Regions from separate parts of the Streptomyces sp. NPDC091376 genome, predicted to be linked through region 1. Evidence: riboswitches for the same ligand, from Rfam matches in the RefSeq annotation. Region 1 holds a riboswitch; each other region holds the start of a gene.
What was found. A riboswitch is a leader RNA that binds a small molecule or an ion and turns the genes downstream of it on or off. The one in region 1 is predicted to bind cobalamin.
Positions count from the first base shown of each region.

Region 2: another riboswitch for cobalamin. It lies ahead of ACIQMR_RS18905 (CoA-acylating methylmalonate-semialdehyde dehydrogenase); the one in region 1 lies ahead of metE (5-methyltetrahydropteroyltriglutamate--homocysteine S-methyltransferase).
Region 3: another riboswitch for cobalamin. It lies ahead of ACIQMR_RS15855 (energy-coupling factor ABC transporter permease); the one in region 1 lies ahead of metE (5-methyltetrahydropteroyltriglutamate--homocysteine S-methyltransferase).
Region 4: another riboswitch for cobalamin. It lies ahead of nrdI (class Ib ribonucleoside-diphosphate reductase assembly flavoprotein NrdI); the one in region 1 lies ahead of metE (5-methyltetrahydropteroyltriglutamate--homocysteine S-methyltransferase).

Region 1 covers NZ_JBIVUF010000026.1:35,881-40,040, reverse strand. The annotation lists gene aceB (malate synthase A) at 1-966, shown strand, start outside; gene ACIQMR_RS34520 (3-hydroxybutyryl-CoA dehydrogenase) at 963-1,832, shown strand; cobalamin riboswitch at 2,095-2,316, shown strand; gene metE (5-methyltetrahydropteroyltriglutamate--homocysteine S-methyltransferase) at 2,485-4,160, shown strand, end outside.
Region 2 covers NZ_JBIVUF010000008.1:79,242-83,401, forward strand. The annotation lists gene ACIQMR_RS18885 (secondary thiamine-phosphate synthase enzyme YjbQ) at 71-493, shown strand; gene ACIQMR_RS18890 (hypothetical protein) at 568-1,494, shown strand; gene ACIQMR_RS18895 (hypothetical protein) at 1,481-1,873, opposite strand; gene ACIQMR_RS18900 (hypothetical protein) at 1,955-2,131, shown strand; cobalamin riboswitch at 2,193-2,367, shown strand; gene ACIQMR_RS18905 (CoA-acylating methylmalonate-semialdehyde dehydrogenase) at 2,548-4,071, shown strand; gene ACIQMR_RS18910 (acyl-CoA dehydrogenase family protein) at 4,077-4,160, shown strand, end outside.
Region 3 covers NZ_JBIVUF010000006.1:338,424-342,583, reverse strand. The annotation lists gene ACIQMR_RS15870 (energy-coupling factor ABC transporter ATP-binding protein) at 1-357, opposite strand, end outside; gene cbiQ (cobalt ECF transporter T component CbiQ) at 354-1,103, opposite strand; gene ACIQMR_RS15860 (energy-coupling factor ABC transporter substrate-binding protein) at 1,110-1,475, opposite strand; gene ACIQMR_RS15855 (energy-coupling factor ABC transporter permease) at 1,472-2,164, opposite strand; cobalamin riboswitch at 2,193-2,414, opposite strand; gene ACIQMR_RS15850 (PTS-dependent dihydroxyacetone kinase phosphotransferase subunit DhaM) at 2,431-2,841, opposite strand; gene dhaL (dihydroxyacetone kinase subunit DhaL) at 2,838-3,434, opposite strand; gene dhaK (dihydroxyacetone kinase subunit DhaK) at 3,458-4,160, opposite strand, start outside.
Region 4 covers NZ_JBIVUF010000008.1:95,776-99,935, forward strand. The annotation lists gene nrdE (class 1b ribonucleoside-diphosphate reductase subunit alpha) at 1-1,334, opposite strand, end outside; gene nrdI (class Ib ribonucleoside-diphosphate reductase assembly flavoprotein NrdI) at 1,331-1,771, opposite strand; cobalamin riboswitch at 1,943-2,164, opposite strand; gene ACIQMR_RS18975 (hypothetical protein) at 2,229-2,588, opposite strand; partial or broken gene ACIQMR_RS18980 (5-methyltetrahydropteroyltriglutamate--homocysteine S-methyltransferase) at 2,672-3,529, opposite strand; gene ACIQMR_RS18985 (hypothetical protein) at 3,672-3,953, shown strand.

The sequences.
Region 1 (4,160 bases):
TACTTCTACCTGCCCAAGCTGGAGAACCGCTACGAGGCCCGGCTGTGGAACGACGTCTTTCTCCTCGCCCAGGACCTGCTCGGCATCCCGCGCGGCACGATCCGCGCCACCGTCCTCATCGAGACGATCACCGCCGCGTTCGAGATGGAGGAGATCCTCTACGAACTGCGCGAACACAGCGCCGGGCTGAACGCCGGCCGCTGGGACTACCTCTTCAGCCTGATCAAGACGTTCGGCCACCGCACCGACTTCCTCCTCCCCGACCGCGCCCGGGTCACCATGACGGCCCCGTTCATGCGCGCCTACACCGAGCTGCTGGTCCGCACCTGCCACCGGCGCGGCGCGCACGCCATCGGCGGCATGGCCGCACAGGTCCCCGGCAAGGACCCGGACGCGAACGAGGCCGCGCTGGCCAAGGTGCGCCTCGACAAGGAGCGGGAGGCGGAGGACGGCTTCGACGGCTCATGGGTCGCCCACCCCGCCCTCGTCCCCACCTGCCGCGAGGTGTTCGACGGCGTCCTCAGCGACCGGCCCCACCAGATGGACCGCACCCGCGACGACGTGGAGGTGACTGCGGCCGACCTGCTGTCCGTGCGACGGATCAGCGGCCCGCCCACCGCGGACGGGGTGCGCACCAACATCGCCGTCGCCCTTCGGTACTACGCCGCCTGGCTGCGCGGTCAGGGCGCCGTCGCCATCAGCGGGCTGATGGAGGACGCCGCCACCGCTGAGATCGCCCGCGTGCAGATCTGGCAGTGGCTGCGCCACCGGGTCATCGACCGCGAGACGGTGACGGAGTTGCTCGACGACGAGATCACGGCGCTCGGCGCCGAGTACCCCTGGGCGCCCGTCGACGACATTCGCGCCCTCTTCGAACGGACCGCGATGACGGGCGAGTTGCCGCTGTTCTTCACCCCGGACGCCTACACCCGCCACCTCGTGCGCAGGCCGGAGGTGCAGGCGTGAACGCGGGCATCACGCGCGTCGGTGTCGTCGGCGGCGGGCAGATGGGGGCGGGGATCGCCGAGGTCTGCGCGAGGGCCGGGCTGGACACCGTGGTCTGCGAGGTGGACGCGGTCGCTGCCCGCGCCGCGAGGGACCGGATCGCCGCCTCCCTGGACCGCGCTGTCCGGCGCGGGAAGCTGGAGCGTGCGGCGGCGCAGGACGCCCTGGCCCGCACGGTCTTCACCGGCAGCCTGGACGATCTGGCCGACCGGCAGCTCGTCGTCGAGGCGGTCGTGGAGAACCCCGACGCCAAGACCGAGGTCTTCGTCGCACTCGACAAGATCGTGGAGGATCCGGCGGCGGTGCTGGCGACCAACACCTCCTCCCTTCCGGTCATGCGGCTGGGCATGGCGACGCATCGCGCCGACCGGGTGGTGGGACTGCACTTCTTCAATCCGGTGCCCGTGCTGCCGCTGGTGGAGGTCGTGACGTCCCTGCATACGTCGGCCGAGACGGTCGCCACGGTCGAGGAGTTCGCGACCTGTGCCCTCGGCAAGACCGTGATCCGCTCCCAGGACCGGGCCGGCTTCGTCGTCAACGCCCTGCTCGTCCCGTACCTGCTGTCCGCGATCCGCATGACGGAGTCGGGCTTCGCCTCCGCCTGCGACGTGGACGCCGGGATGGAGCTGGGCTGCGCCCATCCCATGGGACCACTGAAGCTGGCGGACCTGATCGGCCTGGACACGGTGGCCTCGATCGCGGAGTCGCTGTACGAGGAGTTCAAGGAGCCTCTGTACGCCCCTCCCCCACTGCTGCAGCGGATGGTGGAGGCGGGACTCCTCGGTCGCAAGTCCGGCCGCGGATTCCATACGTACGACCAGGGTTGAGCTGCGGGCACCGGGGCCGGGAGGGCCCTGGTGCGCCGGACTCGGCACCTTGGCCGGGCGCGGGTTGAGGGGCCGGCGTCCGGTAGCGGGGCGGGAAGCGCACGGAGGGCGCTTCCCGCCCCGGCGTGTTCCTCGCCTCACGTGCCTCGCCTCACGTGCCTCGCCTCACACGCCCCTCCTCGTCGTCCGCGTCGTCCGCGTCGTGCCTTTTCCCTTCGTCCGAATGACGGACACGGTGCCCTGCGGTGAGGTGCCGCCCCGTAGGCTGGCCGGTGCAGCTGGTTCGCCCCGTCCGCCAGGCGGGATGCGTCGTAAGAGGGAACCCGGTGGGAATCCGGGACTGCCCCGCAGCGGTGAGCGGGAACGACCGCCGTCATACGCACTGGGCCCGGTAAGGGGCTGGGAAGCGACGGCCAGTAGGTGTCCTCCGGCGAGGAGGACGTGCCCGCGAGTCCGAAGACCTGCCAACTGCCCGCGTGCGGACCGTTCCGTGCGTGGACATCCCGGTGACCTCGAGGGCGGGTCGGCGAACACACCAGACGGAACGACCGTGCTTTTGCCGCGCGGGGTCGTGGCCGTCCGGGTCCGTCACCCTTCGCGCTCTCGTCCCGTTCCCGGGATCTCAGGGATTCATCTCGCGAAGGAGATCTCCGTGACAACGAAGTCCGCAGCCGCGGCAGCACGGGCCACCGTGTACGGCTACCCCCGCCAGGGACACGACCGGGAGCTGAAGAAGGCCATCGAGGGCTACTGGAAGGGCCGCGTCAGCGCCGACGCCCTCCGGTCGGCCGCCGCCGAACTCCGGCGGAGCAACCGGCAGCAGCTCGCCGCCGCCGGCATCCACGAGGTGCCCACCGGCGACTTCTCGTACTACGACCACGTTCTCGACACCAGCGTGATGGTCGGCGCCGTCCCCGCCCGGCACCGCGACGCCGTCGCGGCCGACGCCCTGGACGGTTACTTCGCCATGGCCCGCGGCACCCAGGACGTGGCGCCGCTGGAGATGACCAAGTGGTTCGACACCAACTACCACTACCTGGTCCCCGAGCTGGGCCCCGACACCGTCTTCACGGCCGACTCCACGAAGCAGGTCGACGAGTTCAAGGAAGCTCTCGCCCAGGGCCTCACCGCCCGGCCCGTCCTCGTCGGCCCGGTCACCTACCTCCTGCTGGCCAAGCCCGCCCCCGGCGTCGCCGCGGACTTCGACCCGCTCACACTGCTCGACCGGCTGCTCCCCGTGTACGCCGAGGTGATCGCCGACCTGCGCGCGGCCGGCGCCGAGTGGGTGCAGCTCGACGAGCCCGCCCTCGTCCAGGACCGCTCCCCCGCCGAACTGAACGCCGCCGCCCGCGCCTACCGCGACCTCGGGGCGCTCACGGACCGGCCGAAGCTGCTGGTCGCCTCCTACTTCGACCGGCTCGGCGACGCCCTCCCCGTCCTCGCCAAGGCGCCCGTCGAGGGACTCGCGCTGGACTTCACCGAGGCGGCAGCCGCCAACCTCGACGACCTCGCCGCGGTCGGCGGGCTGCCCGGCAAGCGCCTGGTCGCGGGCGTCGTCAACGGACGCAACATCTGGGTGAACGACCTGAGCAGGTCGCTGGCGACACTCGGCACCCTGCTGGGGCTGGCCGACCGGGTCGACGTCTCCGCTTCCTGCTCGCTGCTGCACGTGCCGCTGGACGCCGCCGCGGAGCACGACATCGACCCGCAGATCCTGCGCTGGCTCGCCTTCGCCCGGCAGAAGACGGCGGAGACCGTCACCCTCGCCAAGGGCCTCGCCCAGGGCACGGACGCCATCGCGGGCGAACTCGCCGCGAACCGGGCCGACCTGGCCTCCCGCGCCGCGTCACCCATCACCCACGACCCGGCCGTGCGCTCCCGCGCCGCCGCCGTCACCGGTGCCGACGCCCGCCGCTCCCAGCCGTACGCCGAACGTGCCGCCGCCCAGCGCGCCCACCTCGGCCTGCCGCTGCTGCCGACCACGACCATCGGGTCGTTCCCGCAGACCACCGAACTGCGTACCGCACGCGCCGACCTGCGTGCCGGCCGCATCGACACCGCCGGGTACGAAGAGCGCATCAAGGCGGAGATCCAGGAGGTCATCTCCTTCCAGGAGAAGACCGGCATCGACGTCCTGGTGCACGGCGAGCCCGAGCGCAACGACATGGTGCAGTACTTCGCCGAGCAGCTCACCGGCTACCTCGCCACCCAACACGGCTGGGTCCAGTCCTACGGCACCCGTTACGTCCGCCCGCCGATCCTGGCCGGCGACATCTCGCGTCCCGAGCCGATGACGGTGCGCTGGACGGCGTACGCGCAGTCCCTCAC
Region 2 (4,160 bases), on a different contig from region 1:
TCCGCCACCGGTCAACGCCGTCTCGTACTGCGGACGCGCGATCCTGCGGGATGGGCGAGAGGATGGAGGTATGCCCGACGCCTTCACCACCCGAGTTCTGAACGTGGCCACCGGCACGGCGGAGGCCGTGACGGATCTGACGCGCGAGTGCGCGGAATTCCTCGACGAGACCGCCGACGGTCGCGACGGCCTGCTCCATGTGTTCGTGCCCCACGCCACCGCGGGGATCGCGGTCATCGAGACCGGCGCGGGCAGCGACGACGATCTGCTGGCCGCACTGCACGTCCTGCTCCCCGCCGACGACCGCTACCAGCACCGCCACGGCAGCCCGGGCCACGGCCGCGACCACGTCCTGCCCGCGCTCGTGCCGCCGCACGCGACGCTGCCGGTCATCGGCGGCCGGCTGGAGCTCGGCACCTGGCAGTCGGTCTGTCTGGTCGACACCAATAAAGACAAAGGCAACCGTCAAGTGCGGTTGAGCTTCCTGGGCTGATCGCAGCCTCCTTCCTCGAGGACATCCTGCGACTCGACTTCCGCCCGGAGCTGGACGCCTGGCGCACCATGCCGATGCGCGCGCTCGTCGTCGCGAACCGCACGGTGGACGGGGCAGTCCGGCAGTTCGTCGTCGACGCCAGGCCGAGCGGCGTACGCGGCACCGCCTCCGACCCGGTCGACGTCCCGGCCGCGTACGAACTGGACGACCTGACTTACGGCATCCTGTGGGCCATGTCGGGATTCGAGGCGGCCCTGCTCGGCGACGACCAGGTCCTGCACACCTCGCTGGCTTCGCTCACCGCTTCCCCAGGCTCGCCGCTCGCCTCCGACCACGGCCTGACCGAAGTGTCCACGATGCTGATCGGCTCGGAGACCGCGGCCCGGTACATCCTGGGCCACCGTGACCACCTGGGCGACGCACCCGTCTTCTGGACCAGGGAACCGCGCGGTGAGGAGGCCGCCACCTGGCTGTTCTTCCGGCACAAGTACCGCTACCTCGAACGAATGGCGCCCCGGCGTCCAGGCGGTACCAGCGGCCGGGGGTTCTGCGTCCCCGAGACGGCGGTCGCCTCCTCGCCGGCGTACGAGCGCGTTCTGCTTTTCCTCGCCATCGCCCTCATGGAGTCCGTCGGCATCCGCACCTGGGTCACCGGCGACGGAGGCTTCGCCCACACCGACGGTTTCGCCCTCTCCCGGGCGCCGGGCTGTCATCGCCTCACGGGTACGGACCGAGGGAGCTGGGCGAAGACGTACGTCACCAACGTCGAGGCGTTCGGCGCCGGCACTCTCGCCCATGACCCCGCCACCGGCGGGATACTTCCGCACATCCACGTCTCCGCCGGCCTGAGGGCTCAGTCCGCCGACGGCAGGACGAGCCACCTCCTCAGCGCCAAGGTCCAGTTCCTCGGCGAGCTGCTGATCGTGGAGGTCACGTCGCCCACGATGACCTGGCCCCGGAACCCCGACCTCTACGACGTGCCGCTGCTCACGTTCGGCTGAGCGGCAGGAGCCGCCGGAGCCAGTGGTGGGTGGGCGCGATCACCTTGATCGCATCCGCCAGCCAGGCGCGTGCCGGAGCGTCGAGCAGCGGCAGTACCGCCTCGAAGTCGGTCTCGTCCTTGTCCCGGGTCGCCTTCGCCTTGTAGAAGAGCTGGACCTCGGGCGCGAGATACGGGATGCCTGTCGCGCTCCGTGCGCCCGAGCTGGTCGATCGGGAGCCGGATCGCCGGGGTGCGCCGCGAGACCCACGGCTGTCCGGGGACGTCGTCAGTGACGGCGCCCTGGCCGTCTCGGAGCTCGTGGCGAACGCGTACGAGCACGCGTGCGGCCCGTACGAGGTGCATGTCCGCTCGGCCGCCGGCAGATACATGAGATTCATGACAGGGACCCTCTGCTCCCCGCGGGCCTCTACCGCGGTGACACGTCGTCGGATCCCGAACCGGTCGAGGAGGCAGGCGGGTTGCTCGTCGAGCGTGGACGGGGCCTGCGCATCGTGAACGAGCTGGCCCAAGGGCAGTGGGGCCTGCTCGCCGGGCCGGCGGTGCTGACCACCTTCCGCCGGGCCGCGCGCAAGGCCCGCTTCCGTGCGCCGGTGCGCTTCGCTGACCCTCGGACGGCGGATTCCGAATCACGCTGACCAGCCGACTTCTGGCGGATGACCCCCCAGCACTGGATTTACTAGGACGTCCAACTATATATTCGAGAGGTAAGCCCGCGGTGCAGGGAAGCCGGTGTGAATCCGGGACGGTCCCGCCACTGTGACCGGGGAGTACGTCGTCGAGCGATACGCCACTGACGAGCTGGATGTCGGGAAGGCGGACGGCGCGCGCTGATCCGGGAGTCAGGATACCGGCCGTGGGGTGTTCCGTGTTGTCCACGAGGATGGAGCTGACACGCATGGCACCGGTGTGTACCCACGACCCTGGTGAGCCTGTCGTCTGACGGGGCTCCGGCCATACGCGATCTCGCGCCCCCGGCACCCGTACGCCACCCGCGTGCGTGTGCGAGGCCGGCGCGCCATCCTCGGATCCCTCCTGACGAGAGCAGGCAGTCATGGTCCGCGAGCATGAACGCGCCCCCGTGCGCGAGTTGACGCACTTCGTCGGCGGCAAGCACACCCCGGGAACATCGGGGTCCTACGGCGAGGTGTACGACCCCAACACCGGCGAGGTCCAGGCCCTGGTGCCGCTGGCGAGCCGGGCCGAGACCGAGGCGGTGATCGCCGACGCCGCCCAGGCGCAGGGTGCGTGGGGGGAGTGGAATCCACAGCGCCGCGCCCGCGTTCTGATGCGGTTCCTGCAACTTGTGGAGCAGGAGAAGGACGATCTGGCCCGGCTGCTGTCCGCCGAGCACGGCAAGACGATCGCCGACGCGCACGGCGACATCCAGCGCGGCCTGGAGGTCGTGGAGTTCGCCGCCGGCATCCCGCATCTGCTCAAGGGCGAGTTCACCGACAACGCCGGCACCGGCATCGACGTCCACTCGCTGCGCGCCCCGCTCGGCGTGGTCGCCGGGATCACACCGTTCAACTTCCCCGCGATGATCCCCCTGTGGAAGGCCGCTCCGGCCCTGGCCTGCGGAAACGCCTTCATCCTCAAGCCGTCCGAGCGGGATCCGTCCGTTCCGCTGCGGCTCGCGGAGCTGTTCCTGGAGGCCGGCCTCCCGCCCGGGGTCCTGAACGTCGTCAACGGCGCCCGAGAGTCCGTCGAGACCCTCCTCGAAGACCCGCGCGTGGCGGCTCTCGGCTTCGTCGGCTCGACGCCGATCGCCGCGCACGTCTACGCGACCGCCGCCGCCAACGGCAAGCGCGCCCAGTGCTTCGGCGGCGCGAAGAACCACATGATCGTGATGCCGGACGCCGACCTCGACCAGGCCGTGGACGCCTTGATCGGTGCCGGGTACGGCTCGGCGGGGGAGCGCTGCATGGCGATCTCCGTCGCCGTCCCGGTGGGCGAGGACACCGCCGACGCGCTCGTGGCCCGGCTGAAGGAGCGCATCGGCTCGCTGAGGATCGGCCGCAGCGACGACCCCGAGGCCGACTTCGGTCCCCTGGTCGGCCGCGACGCCGTCGACCGGGTCCGCTCCTACGTCGACCTCGGAGTCGAGGAAGGCGCCGAACTTGTCGTGGACGGAAGGGACTTCGTCCTCCCCGGCCATGAGAACGGCTTCTTCGCCGGTGCCTCTCTCTTCGACCGGGTCACGCCCGCGATGCGCATCTACCAGGAGGAGATCTTCGGGCCGGTGCTGTGCGTCGCGCGCGCCGCCGACTACGAGGAAGCGTTGCGCCTGCCCAGCGAGCACACCTTCGGCAACGGCGTCGCCATCTTCACCCGGGACGGCGACACCGCCCGTGATTTCACCCGGCGCGTGAACACCGGCATGGTCGGCGTCAACGTGCCCATCCCGGTGCCGGTCGCCTATCACACCTTCGGTGGCTGGAAGCGCTCCGGATTCGGCGACCTCAACCAGCACGGTCCTGACGCCATCCGCTTCTACACCCGGACGAAGACGGTCACCTCGCGCTGGCCCGCCGGTCTCCGCGAAGGCGCGAGCTTCACGATTCCCACGATGGGTTGAGCGACATGACCAGCACTCTGCTCACCGAGGACCAGCAGGCCCTCGTGGAGACCACGCTCGACTTCGCCCAGGACCACCTCGCCCCGCAC
Region 3 (4,160 bases), on a different contig from region 1:
TACCTCCCGCTCCGGCAGGCCCAGGTTCATCGGCCCGAACGACACGTCCTGCCCGACCGACGCGGCGAACAGCTGATCGTCCGGGTCCTGCACGACCAGCTGCACGGTCGACCGGAGCCGGGTCAGCCCCTTGCGGTCGTACGTGATCGGCTCGCCGTCCAGCAGCAGCCGGCCCTCGGCGCACCGCAGACCGCCGCTGAGCAGCCGCATGAGGGTCGTCTTGCCACTGCCGTTGCGGCCGAGCAGCGCCAGGGACCGGCCGGCGGCCACGGCAAAGTCGACGCCACTGAGCACCGGTGGGTCGTCGGCGTACGCGAATCCCGCGCCGGCCAGCTCCACCACGGGCGATGTGTTCACAGGACCGACCTTTCCAGGACGAAGGTGAGGGCGACGATCCCGGCGAGCAGCCCGGCGGTGGCCGCGAGGAAGCGCGCGGACACCGTCGCCCGCGGCACCAGTACGCGCAGCGTCCCGTCGTAGCCGCGCCCGGCCAGCCCTGTGTGGAGCCGCTGGGCCCGGTCGAAGGCCCGCACGAAGGCGGTGGCGCCGAGCCCGGCGAGGGAACGCCACGTGGCCGCCCGGGAGGTGTGCCCGAGCCTGGCGGCCTGCGCCTCACGGATCCGGTGGACCGTGTCCAGCAGCAGGAAGCTGATGCGGTACATGACGAGCGCGACATCGACCACCGGCGCCGGAACACCCGCCCGTACCAGCCGCGGCAGGACGTCGGACACGGGAGTGGTGAACGCGAACAGCAGCACCCCGAGCGAGGCGGCCGACGTCCGCAACAGAAGCTCGCCCGCGTGCGCCGGGCCGCCCGGCGCGAACGCCACGAAGCCGTCCGGCCCGCCGACGGCGAACAGCAGCGGCGCCGCACCCGTCACGCAGAAGCCCAGCGGAACGCGCCACGCCCGCCACAGCTGCCGCGGCGCCACACCCGCCGGGCCGAGCAGCACGGCGAGCGCGGCGGCGGCGACCAGCACGGCACCCGGCCACGGCGGCAGTGAGATCGCACAGAACGTCAGCCCGAGTCCCAGCGCCGCCTTCTCGCAGGGATGGCGGCGGCGCCAGCGACTGCTGTGCGCCGCCGCGTCGATCGGCAGCACCGGTGATCAGGCAGCGGGACCGTCGGAGGGGACGGCTGCCCGCGATGCGTCCCCGGGAGCGGCCGCCGCGGCACGGGCCTCGCCCTGACGGCGGCCCTTGCGCAGCCCGAAGTAGTAGGCCAGGACCCCCGCGCCGAGCGCCGCCTGCAGGGCGAACAGCGCGGACTCGACCTCGCCGGACGGGGGCTCGTACAACGGGGAGAACCAGGGCTCGTAGTCCGGCGCGATCTCGGTGATCGCCGTCTCCGCCTCGGCGTCCGCGCCGGCGAAGGGCTCCTCCTTGTGGTCGCCCAGTCCCAGCACGAGGGGGAACACGGCCAGCGCGGCCACGATCACCAGCAGCAGTGTGTTGATCTTCGCGTTACGGCTCATCGGACCGCGGCCTCCTTCTTGTTCCCACCCTGGAGCAGCACACCGAGCCGGGTCAGCTCACCCTTGCTCGACTGGACGAGGAGACGCATCACCAGCACGGTGAGCAGACCCTCGCTGACCGCCAGCGGGATCTGGGTGATCGCGAAGATGCCGCCGAACTTGGCGAGTGCGCCGGCGAAGCCGCTGCCCGGGTCGGGGAACGCCAGCGCCAGTTGCACACTGGTGACGCAGTACGTGGACAGATCCGCGACGAACGCGCCGAAGAACACGCTCACCATCAGCGGCAGTTCGAACCGCCGCAGCAGCCGGTACACCGCGTACCCGGCCCAGGGCCCGACGATCGCCATGGAGAAGGCGTTGGCGCCGAGTGTGGTGAGCCCGCCGTGGGCCAGCAGCAGCGACTGGAACAGCAGGGTGATCGTGCCCAGTACCGCCATGATGGGTGGTCTGAACAGGATCGCGCCCAGTCCCGTACCGGTCGGATGGGAGCAACTCCCGGTCACGGACGGGATCTTCAGCGCGGAAAGGACGAAGGTGAAGGCCCCGGAGGCGCCGAGCAGCAGAGTCGACTCGGGATGGGCCTTGACCTCACGGGTGAGCGCCCGGACGCCGTGGATGACGAAGGGGGCGGACGCGGCGCCCCAGGCGGCCGCGTGCAACGGGGGCAGATACCCCTCGGCTATGTGCATGGTCGGGAGACCCTCTCCAACACCTCGTGGATGGACAACGCGCCTTGGCCGGTCTCCTGGCTGACGGGTCAATCCGCCCGGGCTCCGCCTTCCCGGACGCCGCGGTCTCCCACGGCGGTCCAGTGGCTTCCTTGCGGATGGAGCCGGACTTCCCGATCACAGTGGCGAGGGCCGCACCGGTACCGCACCGGTTTCCCGTTCACCAAGGCGGTGCGACATTAGTGCTTTGACCAGGTACATCACAAGCCGCGCACGGAGGCGCGCCGTCAGACCTTGTGATACGAGTACGCTTCCTGGGCCGCCGCCTCCACTTCGTCCAGAGCGCCTCCCGCCGCCGCGGTGACCACCGCGGCGACCGCGCCCTCGACGAACGGCGCGTCCACGAGCCGGGTCCCCTCCGGCAGTTCGTCGCCCTCGGCCAGCAGCGACTTCACCGTCAGCACGGCGCTGCCGAGATCCGCCAGTACGGCCACTCCCGCGCCACGGTCGACCTCCCGCGCCGCAGCGGCGATCAGCTCCGAACTGGTGCCGAGCCCACCGTCCGGCAGACCGCCCGCGGGCGCGAGAGGCACCGAAGGGGCGCCGCCGGCGAGGCCCCGCGCGAGTTCGGCGACGGACGCGGCGAGCTGAGCGCTGTGCGACACGAGGACGATGCCGACCTGACCCGCCGCACTCACCGCGCCACCTCCTCGAGCGCAGCGATCAGCAGCGCGGAGGACGTCGCCCCCGGGTCCTGGTGCCCGATGCTGCGCTCGCCCAGATAGCTCGCCCTGCCCTTGCGCGCCAACATCGGCACGGTCGCGAGCGCGCCCTCCTCGGCGGCGGCCCGGGCGGCCGCGAAGGACTCGTCCAGCGCCGCGGCCGCCGGCTCCAGCGCGTCCAGCATCGTCTTGTCCCCGGCCTTCGCGCCGCCGAGCTGGGCCACCGCGGCGATCCCGGCCCGCAGCGCTTCGGCGAGCTGCGCCGGGGACACCTCGGGATCGTCGCCCAGGGCCTTGCCGGCCCGCCGCAGCAGCGTCCCGTACAGAGGGCCCGAGGCCCCGCCGACCGTCGAGATCAACTGCCGCCCGGACAGGATCAGTACGGCACCCGGGGTATCCGGCGCGTCCTTCTCCAGAGCGGCCGTCACCGCGGTGAAACCGCGCTGCATGTTGATGCCGTGGTCGGCGTCCCCGATCGCGGAGTCGAGTTCGGTCAGCCGGCCGGCCTCACGGCCCACGGCGTCGGCGGCGGCCGTCATCCAGCGGCGGAAGAAGTCCGTGTCGAGCACAATGTCTCCTTCGTTTCCCATGGTCAGCGGCCCCAGCGCAGTCCGGGCGTCGACACGGGCGCGTCCCACAGCCGCAGCAGTTCCTCGTCCGCCTCGCACAGCGTCACCGAGCAGCCGGCCATGTCGAGCGAGGTGACGTAGTTCCCGACCAGGGTCCGCGCCACCGGCACGCCGCGCTCGGCCAGCACCCGGTGCACCTCCGCGGTGAACCCGTACAGCTCCAGCAGCGGTGTCGCTCCCATCCCGTTCACCAGCGCCAGCACCGGACTGGACGGCTCCAGGTCCTCCAGGACGGCGTTCACGGCGAAGTCCGCGATCTCCCGCGACGTCATCATCGGCCGCCGCTCACGGCCCGGCTCGCCATGGATACCGATCCCCAACTCCAGCTCGCCGGACGGCAGGTCGAACGTGGGCGAGCCCTTGGCCGGCGTCGTGACCGCGCTCAGCGCCACACCGAAGCTCCGCGAGCGCTCGTTGACCCGGCGGGCGAGGGCCTCGACCCGTTCCAGCGGTGCACCCTCCTCGGCCGCCGCACCCGCGATCTTCTCGACGAACAGCGTCGCACCCGTCCCGCGCCTGCCCGCCGTGTACAGACTGTCCGTGACCGCCACGTCGTCGTTCACCAGCACCTTGGCGATCTGGACGCCCTCGTCCTCGGCGAGCTCCTGGGCCATGTCGAAGTTCAGCACGTCGCCGGTGTAGTTCTTGACGATGAACAGCACCCCC
Region 4 (4,160 bases), on a different contig from region 1:
GTCTCGACCGTCACGCCGAGGTCGGGGGAGGCCATCGCGGCGGCGATGTTCAGCGAGCCCAGGTTGCAAAAGATGTCCCGGCCGACCGTCTCGTAGCCGAGCGAGGCGTCGTACGTGCTGGGGGTGTTGACCTGGAGGATCTCCGAGCACAGGTTGGACATGTTGATCCAGCCCGGGATCGGGTTGGACCGGTTCACCGTGTCTTCGAACAGCAAGTAGGGGTAGCCGGACTCGAACTGCAGCTCCGCGATCGTCTTGAAGAACTCGCGGGCGCTGAGCGTCGTCTTGCGGATGCGCGGGTTGGCGACCATCTCCTCGTAGTGCTCGCTGACCGACAGGTCGGCGAGCGGCTTGCCGTACTCGCGCTCGACGTCGTAAGGCGAGAACAGGTGCATGTCCTCGTTGCGCTTGGCCAGTTCGAACGTGATGTCGGGGACGACGACGCCGAGAGAGAGGGTCTTGATGCGGATCTTCTCGTCCGCGTTCTCCCGCTTGGTGTCCAGGAACCGCATGATGTCCGGGTGGTGCGCGTGCAGATACACCGCGCCTGCGCCCTGGCGGGCGCCGAGCTGGTTGGCGTAGGAGAAGGAGTCCTCCAGGAGCTTCATGACCGGGACGACGCCGGACGACTGGTTCTCGATCTTCTTGATCGGGGCGCCCTGTTCCCGCAGGTTGGTCAGCAGCAGTGCCACGCCGCCGCCCCGCTTGGACAGCTGGAGCGCGGAGTTGATACCGCGTCCGATGGACTCCAGGTTGTCTTCGACGCGCAGCAGGAAGCAGGAGACCAGCTCGCCGCGCTGCGCCTTGCCCGCGTTGAGGAAGGTGGGGGTGGCGGGCTGGAAGCGGCCGGTCATCATCTCGTCGACCAGGCGGGAGGCGAGGGTCTCGTCGCCGGCACCCAGGAACAGGGCGGTGGCGACGACCCGGTCCTCGTAGCGCTCCAGGTAGCGGGAGCCGTCGAAGGTCTTGAGCGTGTACGAGGTGTAGTACTTGAACGCGCCGAGGAACGTGCGGAAGCGGTGCTCGTGCGCGTACGCCTGCCGGTACAGGTCCTCCAGGAACTCCCACCGGTAGCGCCGGATCGGCGCATCCTCGTAATAGTCGTGTCCGACGAGGTAGTCGATCTTCTCCTTCAGCGATCCGAACTCCATCGTGTTGGGGTTCACGTGCTGGAGGAAGTACTGCCGCACGGCCTCTCGGTCCTTGTCGAACTGGATGCGGCCGTCGCAGTCGTACATGTTCAGCATGGCGTTGAGCGCGTGGTAGTCCTTGCGCGTGCCGACCGATTCGCGCGGGGCCGCGGGGACCGTGATCGCCGTGGTGACGGTGTTCATGCTGCCTGTCGCTCCGTCGTCCGCCTGGTCGACGAGTGTCGTGTCCAAAATTCCTGCAGCCCTTCCCTCACGGCGCGGACATCGCGGTCCGTGCCCAGCAGTTCGAATCGGTACAGCTCCGGGACCTGGCACTTCGCCGAGATCACCCGGCCGGCCAGGCAGTAGTCGGCGCCGAAGTTGGTGTTGCCGGAGGCGATGACCCCCCGCAGCAGCATCCGGTTGGCCTCGATGTTCAGAAAGCGGATCACCTGTTTGGGGACCGCGCCGGCGCGGGCGCCGCCGCCGTACGTCGGCGTGATCAGCACATACGGCTCGGTCACCGGCGGCATGCCCTCACGGCGTGGGTGCAGGGGGATGCGCGTGGCAGGCAGGTCCAGCTTCTCCACGAAGCGCCTGGTGTTCTCCGAGACGCTGGAGAAATACACGAGACCGCTCATCGGTCGCCGTCTCCTCTCGCTCGTTCCCGTCTTCGCCCAAGGACCGGGAGGGGAGGAGCGGCGCGGCAGGTGCGGCGAGGTACGGGGCGGCGGAGAACCGATACGCCTCACCCACGACCGTGCGTCTGCCACCTGGCCCTCCCTCGGGGCCTCGGAGCGCGCACACCGCTGTCCGGCGTACGCACCGGTGGCAGGTCTTCGGACTCGCGGGCGTGTCTCGTGTCGTACGAGACCCCTACTGGCCGTCGCTTCCCAGGCCCGGTACACCGGGCCCAGTGCGTATGACGGCGGTCGTTCCCGCTCACCGCTGCGGGGCAGTCCCGGTCTTGCACCGGGTTCCCTCTTGCGACGCCGAACACAGCTGCCCGGCGAACCACCAGCACCGCCAACACTACATCTAGAACACGGCGGGTGCATGCATCCCAGATGTTGTGTCGCACGTAAAAGTTAGGTATACCTAAGTCGGGCTGCGGTCGGACGAGTGCCGGCCCCTGGGAGTGCGTCCTGCCCCGGTGATGGCGCGTGCCTGTTGTGCTCGTCGGCGTATCTCCGTGACCAGTTCCGGCCGGGGACGCGAGGGGTCGGAAGGGGGCGACGTGATCTCCTGCGGCTCGGGTGACGCGTCGGCGTCGAGCGTCTCGGCCACGGAGTCCAGGAACTCGCCGAGGTCGGCCAGCGTGTCACGTAGCGTCCGCATCTTGGCGGTCTGGCTGCCGAGTTGTCTGCGCATGGCCAGCAGGCTCTCGAACTGCTTCTCGGACATGGCGATCACGGGCCTGCCGTCCACGACGACCTCTCGCGGTTTGCCGCGCACCATTGGCCCCCTTCTTGCCTTGGTTTTGGCGGTGCTGTGGGACGGGCCGGGACGCTTGTGGCGTCCCGGGCCACTGGGTTCCTCGGTCAGGAGGTGGGTAGCTCACTCCGGACGGTGCGGGCGGCGGCGACCAGGTTCTCCAGGGAGGCGCGGGTCTTCAGGCCGCAGTCGGGGTTGACCCACAGCCGTTCGGCGGGGATGGCCTTCAGTCCGGTGCGCAGCAGGTCCGCGGCCTCGTCGGTGCTCGGGGCACGCGGGGAGTGGATGTCGTACACGCCGGGGCCGGCTTCGCGCGGGTAGCCGTGGGCGGCCAGTTCGCGGGCGACCTGCATGTGGGAGCGGGCGGCCTCCAGGCTGATGACGTCGGCGTCGAGGTCGTCGATGGCCTGGGCGATGTCGCCGAACTCGGCGTAGCACATGTGGGTGTGGATCTGGGTGTCCGGACGTACCCCGCCGGTGGTGAGCCGGAACGCCTCGGTCGCCCAGTCGAGATAGGCGGCGCGGCCGGCGGTCCGCAGGGGCAGTGTCTCGCGCAGGGCGGGTTCGTCGACCTGGATGACGGAGGTGCCGGCGGCCTCCAGGTCGCCGACCTCGTCGCGCAGGGCGAGGGCGACCTGCCGTGCGGTGTCGCCCAGGGGCTGGTCGTCGCGGACGAAGGACCAGGCGAGCATGGTGACCGGCCCGGTGAGCATGCCCTTGACCGGAAGGGCCGTGAGGGACTGCGCGTACGCCGTCCAGCGCACCGTCATCGGCTCGGGACGCGAGATGTCGCCGGCGAGGATCGGCGGGCGGACGTAACGGGTGCCGTAGGACTGGACCCAGCCGTGTTGGGTGGCGAGGTAGCCGGTGAGCTGTTCGGCGAAGTACTGGACCATGTCGTTGCGTTCGGGTTCGCCGTGCACCAGGACGTCGATGCCGGTCTTCTCCTGGAAGGAGATGACCTCCTAGGATCTTCACCGGCCCGCCGCCGGACAGGCCCCAGGCAGGCGCAGGGCCCTCGGCGTGGACCGGTTCGCGCTCGACGATGTGCGGAACCATCGTGAGGCCCACCCGTCACGCGTACGGCTCCGAGGTCCCCACCTCGGTATGGAGACCCTGCGCTGCTCCGAGAACTGGGCTGCGCCGTTCGTGATCGTCGGCGCGCTCGTGCTCCTGGTGTGGATCGCGGTCAGGGCTGGTGACTTCGACCCACTCCTGGGTCGTCCGTTCGACGTGGGCCTGGTACGAGGGCGATCCTCCAGCGCCGGGCCTTCTCTGGAGCTGAACGCATGTGCTCCGGGAGTAACATCGGGGTTGTCCTTACGGAGGTCGGCGGACACCAACAAGGACAACCCGGAGCGTCAGGTGCGGCTCAGCTTCCTGGGGTGACCGAGCCGATCAAGATCGTCCTGGGTGTTGCCGCCCATTGTCCGTAGCTTCTATGGAGCCGGTGTCGATGCCGCAGGGGACAGTGACGATCGCTCGTCGAGTTCCGCGCAGTCGGATGCGTCCGTACGCCGGGCCTCCTACGACACGCGAATCTGCTGAGATCGGGATTCTGTTGATCACGCCGTCCACCTCGTCGTTGGAATGCGG